Regions from separate parts of the Streptomyces sp. NPDC050617 genome, predicted to be linked through region 2. Evidence: riboswitches for the same ligand, from Rfam matches in the RefSeq annotation. Region 2 holds a riboswitch; the other holds the start of a gene.
What was found. A riboswitch is a leader RNA that binds a small molecule or an ion and turns the genes downstream of it on or off. The one in region 2 is predicted to bind glycine.
Positions count from the first base shown of each region.

Region 1: another riboswitch for glycine. It lies ahead of gcvT (glycine cleavage system aminomethyltransferase GcvT); the one in region 2 lies ahead of gcvP (aminomethyl-transferring glycine dehydrogenase).

Region 1 is NZ_JBFAIS010000018.1:41,599-44,996, reverse strand. It holds gene AB0I49_RS23380 (hypothetical protein) at 1-253, shown strand, start outside; gene AB0I49_RS23375 (AAA family ATPase) at 382-1,041, opposite strand; glycine riboswitch at 1,276-1,375, shown strand; gene gcvT (glycine cleavage system aminomethyltransferase GcvT) at 1,547-2,671, shown strand; gene gcvH (glycine cleavage system protein GcvH) at 2,841-3,215, shown strand; gene glyA (serine hydroxymethyltransferase) at 3,282-3,398, shown strand, end outside.
Region 2 is NZ_JBFAIS010000008.1:285,686-289,083, reverse strand. It holds partial or broken gene AB0I49_RS14215 (DNA polymerase IV) at 1-1,087, shown strand, start outside; gene AB0I49_RS14210 (PRC-barrel domain-containing protein) at 1,099-1,515, opposite strand; glycine riboswitch at 1,641-1,738, shown strand; gene gcvP (aminomethyl-transferring glycine dehydrogenase) at 1,928-3,398, shown strand, end outside.

The DNA.
Region 1 (3,398 bases), on a different contig from region 2:
GCCGTCGCAGGCCGCTCCGAAGCCGGAGCTGGTCACGAAGGCCGTGACCGACCTCCAGGCCAAGGTCAACGCGCTGCTGAAGGCCACGACGGACGGCAGCCCGGCCGAGGTCGCGACGGCGCTCAAGACCACGCTGACCGCCACGGTGAACGTCGTGACGAGCACCCTCCTCGGCGGCGGCCTCCCCGCCCCGGACCTCCCCGGCCTCCCGAAGCTCCCGGCGGCGCCGAAGACCCCCGGCCTGCCGTCGTAGTGCGCGACGCCTGAACCGACCAGACAGTCTTTTACGGGCACCCGGCGCCGTAACCCGTCGCGGCGGGTCACCGGGGCCAAGGGCGATCGACACCCGCGCCGTGGCGCCCCGCCGATGCCGACGGCCGGTCACAGGCCCCCGGCGCCCGGCCTCGGCACCCCTTCCACCACGACTTCCACCACGCCTTCCACCACCCCTTCCACCGCCCGCCCGAAGCGGATCGTGCGTAACGCGTCCGCGGCGGGCCGGTCCAGGAGGACCGCCGAGGCCGTGCCGGCGGGCAGGCGGCCGGCTTCCAGGGCCGAGACGAGGCGCGCCACCGCCCGGCGGTGGCGCGCGAAGGCGTAGGCGGAGACCCGCCGCCCTCGCCGGGCCTGCCCGGCCACGGCGTCCGCCGCCGGCACGTCCAGGAGGAGCAGCCGCAGCGCGACGCCCCGTCGCCGCGCGTCGCGCGCCAGCCAGTGGCGGACCCAGGCGAGCGTGCCGCAGTCGTGCACGACCACGCTGGAGCCGGAGCGGAGCGCGCGCCGCAGTCCCGTGTAGTGGGAGAGGCGGACGAGCGGGCGGTAGAGCCCGTACGGCACGTACGCCGGGACGCGGTGCGCCCAGCGGTCGCGGGCGTCCTGCGAGTCGACGCGCCAGACGATGCCGCCGCGGGCGTCCAGTCCCGGCACCGCCCGCCGGATGAGGGTGGACTTGCCGCTGCCCGGCAGGCCGGAGACGACGAGCAGGTCGCCGACGGGAAATCTGAGGTCGTGCGCGGCGGCCGTGCCCCGCAGGTCCGCCACCGCGGCCGGGGGCCTGAGCCGCGGTGAGGGGCCGGGCAACGCCGGCCTCGGATACGTACGCTGCGCGTGCACGGTGATCGTCCTCCCCGGTCCGGTCACTGCGGGCTACCCGAAGAGTGTCAAGAAAAGGTAATGCGCTTCAAGGGCGGATCAAAACGATTGACCGCACGTCCGGGGGTTTACAGCGGACCGTGCCATGCGATGATGTGCCCGCAAACTGCATATCGGCCGCTCGTAGTCCGCGCGGGAGAGTCCCGGTCACGCTCCGTGCGCTGGGCGCCGAAGGAGCAAGTTCCTCCCTTGAATCTCTCAGGCCCCGTACCGCGCGGGCGAGGCAGATCTGAAAAGCGGGCCGCCGTTCCACCGGCGGCCCCACCCAAGGTGCAAGCCGAGGGGCCCGTCCGGGCCTCCCGGTGAACCTCTCAGGTTCCGATGACAGATGGGGAGGCGCGTTCTTCGTGTGCTTCTTCCAAGAACTCGCCACCGTCAGCCGGGAGCCTGAACCATGACCGATTCGTCTTCTCCGCGCCGTACCGCGCTCGACGCGACCCATCGCGCCCTCGGCGCGACCATGACCGACTTCGCGGGCTGGGACATGCCGCTGCGCTACGCGAGCGAGCGCGACGAGCACCTCGCCGTCCGCGGCCGCGCCGGCCTCTTCGACCTCTCCCACATGGGCGAGATCACGCTGACCGGCCCGCAGGCCGCCGACGCCCTCGACTACGCGCTCGTCGGCAACATCGGCAAGGTCGCCGTGGGCCGCGCCCGCTACACCATGATCTGCGACGCCGGGGGCGGCATCCTCGACGACCTGATCGTCTACCGCCTCGGCGAGCAGGAGTTCATGGTCGTCGCCAACGCCTCCAACGCCCAGGTGGTGCTGGACGCGCTGACCGAGCGCGCCGCCGGCTTCGACGTGACCGTACGGGACGACCGCGACGCCTACGCGCTGCTGGCCGTGCAGGGCCCGGAGTCCGCGGGCATCCTGAAGTCGCTCACCGACGCGGACCTGGACGGGCTGAAGTACTACGCGGGGTTGCCGGGCACGGTCGCGGGCGTGTCCGCGCTGATCGCCCGTACCGGCTACACCGGCGAGGACGGCTTCGAGCTGTTCGTCGACCCGTCCGACGCGGAGCGGCTGTGGCAGGCGCTGACCGAGGCGGGCGCGGGCGTCGGGCTCGTGCCGGCGGGGCTGTCCTGCCGGGACACGCTGCGCCTGGAGGCGGGCATGCCGCTGTACGGGCACGAGCTGACGAAGGGCACAACGCCGTTCGACGCGGGCCTGGGCCGGGTCGTGAAGTTCGAGAAGGCGGGCGACTTCGTGGGCCGGGCAGCGCTGGCCGAGGCGGCGGAGAAGGCGGAGGCGGCGCCGCCGCGGAAGCTGGTCGGGCTGGTCGCGGAGGGGCGGCGGGTGCCGCGCGCCGGGTTCTCGGTGGTGGCGGGCGACGGCTCGGTGATCGGCGAGGTGACCTCCGGGGCCCCCTCCCCCACCCTCGGCAAGCCGATCGCCATGGCGTACGTGGACGCGGCGCACGCCGAGCCCGGTACGGCCGGGGTGGGCGTGGACATCCGCGGCAGCCACGAGCCGTACGAGGTGGTCGCGCTGCCCTTCTACAAGCGCCGGCGCTGACCACCGGATCCCCAGGCGTCGGCGCCGCCCTTCCGCGGGAGCCGCCGCCGTTTCCCGGGGGATGCGGGCTCGGGCGGGAGCCGTCCCGCACGTCCGGTCCTTGCCCGCCCCGTCTCACCAGTCAAGACCCGTTGCACGAGCATTCACGCGTATCCAGGAGAATCTAGTCATGAGCAACCCCCAGCAGCTGCGTTACACCAAGGAGCACGAGTGGCTGTCGACCGCCGAGGACGGCGTCGCGACGGTCGGCATCACCGAGTTCGCGGCCAACTCGCTCGGCGATGTGGTCTTCGCCCAGCTCCCCGCGATAGGCGACACCGTCACGGCGGGCGAGACCTGCGGTGAGCTGGAGTCGACGAAGTCGGTCAGCGACCTGTACGCCCCCGTGACGGGTGAGGTCGTCGAGGCCAACCAGGACGTCGTGGACGACCCGTCGCTGGTGAACTCCGCCCCCTTCGAGGGCGGCTGGCTGTTCAAGGTGAAGATCACGGACGAGCCGGCGGAGCTGCTGTCCGCCGACGAGTACACCGCCTTCGCGGGCTAGGACGACCGTACGCCCGTACGCCCCGCACACCTTCCGCCCTCCGCCTCCGCTTCCCAGGAAGAACTCATGTCTCTGCTGAACAGCTCCCTCCATGAGCTCGACCCCGACGTCGCCGCCGCGGTCGACGCCGAACTCGACCGCCAGCAGTCCACCCTCGAAATGATCGCGTCGGAGAACTTCGCT
Region 2 (3,398 bases):
GCCGCTCAGCCTCGACGAGGCGTTCGTGGACCTGGAAGCGGGGGACGCGCTGCCGCCCGCGGCCGGCTCGGCGGACATACGGGCCGTGGGCGAGCGGCTGCGGCGCGACATCCAGGCGGCGACGGGGCTCAGCGGGTCGGTGGGGCTGGCGGGGTCCAAGATGCTCGCCAAGATCGCGTCCGAGGCGGCCAAGCCGGACGGGCTGGTCCTGATCGAGCCGGGGACGGAGCTGGAGCTGCTGGGGCCCATGCCGGTGCGGACGATCCCCGGCGTCGGGCCGGCGACGGCCGAGACGCTGCGCCGGGCCGGGATCGGCACGGTCGCCGAGACCGCCGAGGCCGGGGAGGCGGAGCTGGTGCGGCTGCTGGGCAGGGCGCACGGCGCGGGGCTGTACGCGCTGGCCACCGGCCACGACGACCGGCCGGTCGTCGCCGAGCGGGACGCGAAGTCCGTGTCGGTGGAGGACACCTTCCAGGAGGACGTGACCGACCGGACCCGGGTGCAGCTGGAGCTCATGCGCCTCGCCGAGCGCTGCGTCCAGCGGCTGCGGGCCGCCGGGCGGTCCGGCCGGACCGTGGTGATCAAGGTGCGGCGCTACGACTTCTCGACGCTGACCCGCTCCGAGACGCTGCGCGGGCCCACCGACGATCCGGGGGTCGTCCGGGAGGCGGCCGGGCGGCTGCTGGAGGGCGTGGACACCACGGCGGGCGTGCGGCTGCTGGGCGTGGGCGTCACCGGGCTCGCCGACTACACCCAGGAGGACCTGTTCGCCCAGGCCGCCACCGCGCGCTCGGAGCAGGAGCGGGAGGAGCGGGAAGAGGCCGCCCGGACCGCCGAGGCGGCCGGGGCGCCGGAGGCCGCCGAGGGCGGGACGGGCGGGGAGGAGCAGGCGGCGGCCCCGCCGCGCCGCTGGCTGCCCGGCCTGGACGTACGCCACGCCGAGTTCGGGGACGGCTGGGTGCAGGGCAGCGGGGTCGGGCGGGTCACCGTGCGGTTCGAGACGCCCTGGTCCCCGCCGGGCCGGGTGCGGACCTTCGCCGTCGACGACCCCGCGCTCGTACCGGGGGAGCCGCTCCCGCTGGTGCGGCCCGCCGGCGGTCAGCCGTCAGGGCCCGAGATCCGGCCGAAATCCGGGGCCGGGGAGGCGTCCGGGCCCGCCGGAGCGGGGGAGTCCGCGACGGGCGCGGGGGCCCTGCCCGGGGCGGAGGCGTCCAGTCCGTAGTGGTGGTACAGCTGGAGCTCCTGCTCCGGGGAGAGGTGGCGGCCGACGCCGAAGTCCGGCGCGTCCTTGATCAGCGCCCGGTCGTACGGGACGCGCAGCGTGTCCGCGACGAGGTCGCTCGGCTCCAGCGGCACGAACGCGTCCCGGCTGAACAGGCCGGTGCGCACGGCGGCCCACTCGGGCTCCCCGGTGGCGTCGTCGAGGTACACCTCGTCGACCGTGCCGATCTTCGTGCCGTTGCGGTCGAACGCCTTGCGGCCGATGAGTCCGCGTGGATCGATGTCGGTCTGCAAGAGGTCCTCCAAGGGGTCCCGAGAGATCGCAACTACTGCCCGAGACCTACGAAAAGCCACATTTCGCCAGCTGGCCACTTGAGGGATCCGCCGCAGATCGCGCTGGTAGGCTGGCAGGCGGCTGCAGACCCCGTGCGGGAGAGTCCTCCGAAGGCTTCGTCGGAGGCGCCGAAGGAGCAAATCCTCCCCGGAATCTCTCAGGCACACGTACCGCACGGACGAGGTCACTCTGGAAAGCAGGGCGGGCCACGCACCGGTACAGCGCCGAAGCCCCTCCTCACCGACGGTGAAAGCCGGTTCGCCCCAGGCGGCCCGGTGAAGCTCTCAGGTTGAGATGACAGAGGGGGAGGCCGTCCGGGTACCCGCACCACGGTGCCCCTCGAAGGTCGCGACGACCAGGAGGCCCCCGCAGATGAACGACAACCGCATCCCCCTTGCCGACCTTGAGCGCGGCACGCCGTTCGAGGACCGCCATATCGGACCGGACAGCGGCGCGCAGGCCAAGATGCTCGCCCAGGTCGGATTCGGCTCGCTCGACGAGCTCACCGCGGCCGCCGTGCCCGATGTGATCAAGAGCGCCGAGGCGCTCCGGCTGCCCGGCGCCCGCAGCGAGGCCGACGTCCTCGCCGAGCTGCGCACCCTCGCGGACCGCAACCAGGTGCTGTCCCCGATGATCGGGCTCGGCTACTACGGCACGTTCACGCCGCCCGTCATCCTGCGCAATGTCATGGAGAACCCCGCCTGGTACACGGCGTACACGCCCTACCAGCCGGAGATCTCGCAGGGCCGGCTGGAGGCGCTGCTCAACTTCCAGACCGTCGTCGCCGACCTGACGGGGCTGCCCACCTCCGGCGCCTCGCTGCTCGACGAGGGCACCGCGGCCGCCGAGGCCATGTCGCTGGCCCGCCGCGTCGGCAAGGTCAAGGACGGCGTCTTCCTCGTCGACGCCGACGCGCTGCCGCAGACCATCGCCGTCATACGGACCCGCGCCGAACCCACCGGGGTCGAGGTCGTCGTCGCCGACCTCTCCGACGGCATCCCGCAGGAGGTCGCCGACCGGGGCGTCTTCGGCGTGCTGGTGCAGTACCCCGGCGCGTCCGGCGCCGTGCGCGACCCCCGCCCCGTCATCGAGCGGGCGCACGAGCTCGGCGCGATCGTCACCGTCGCCGCCGACCTGCTGGCCCTCACCCTGCTCACCTCGCCCGGCGAGCTCGGCGCCGACATCGCTGTCGGCACCACCCAGCGGTTCGGCGTGCCGATGGGCTTCGGCGGCCCGCACGCCGGGTTCATGGCCGTACGCGAGAAGTTCGCCCGCAGCCTCCCCGGCCGCCTCGTCGGCGTCTCCGTGGACGCGGACGGCGACAAGGCGTACCGCCTGGCCCTCCAGACGCGCGAGCAGCACATCCGCCGTGAGAAGGCCACCAGCAACATCTGCACCGCACAGGTGCTGCTCGCGGTCATGGCCGGCATGTACGCCGTCTACCACGGCCCCGACGGCCTGGCCGCCATCGCCCGCCGTACGCACCGCTACGCCGCCGTGCTGGCCGAGGGGCTGCGGGCCGGCGGCGTCGAGGTCGTGCACGGCGCGTACTTCGACACCCTCACCGCGCGCGTGCCCGGCCGCGCCGCCGACGTGGCCGCCGCCGCCCGTGAGAACGGCGTCAACCTGCGCCTCGTCGACGCCGACACCCTCTCGCTCGCCTGCGACGAGACCACCGGCCGCGCCCAGCTGGCCGCCGTGTGGGCGGCCTTCGGCGTCGACGCGGACACCGAGCGGATCGAGGACCTGGACGCGGCGGCCGCCGACGCGCTCCCCGCGGGCCTGCTCCGCACGGACGAGTACCTTGCCCACCCGGTCTTCCACCGGTACCGCTCCGAGACCG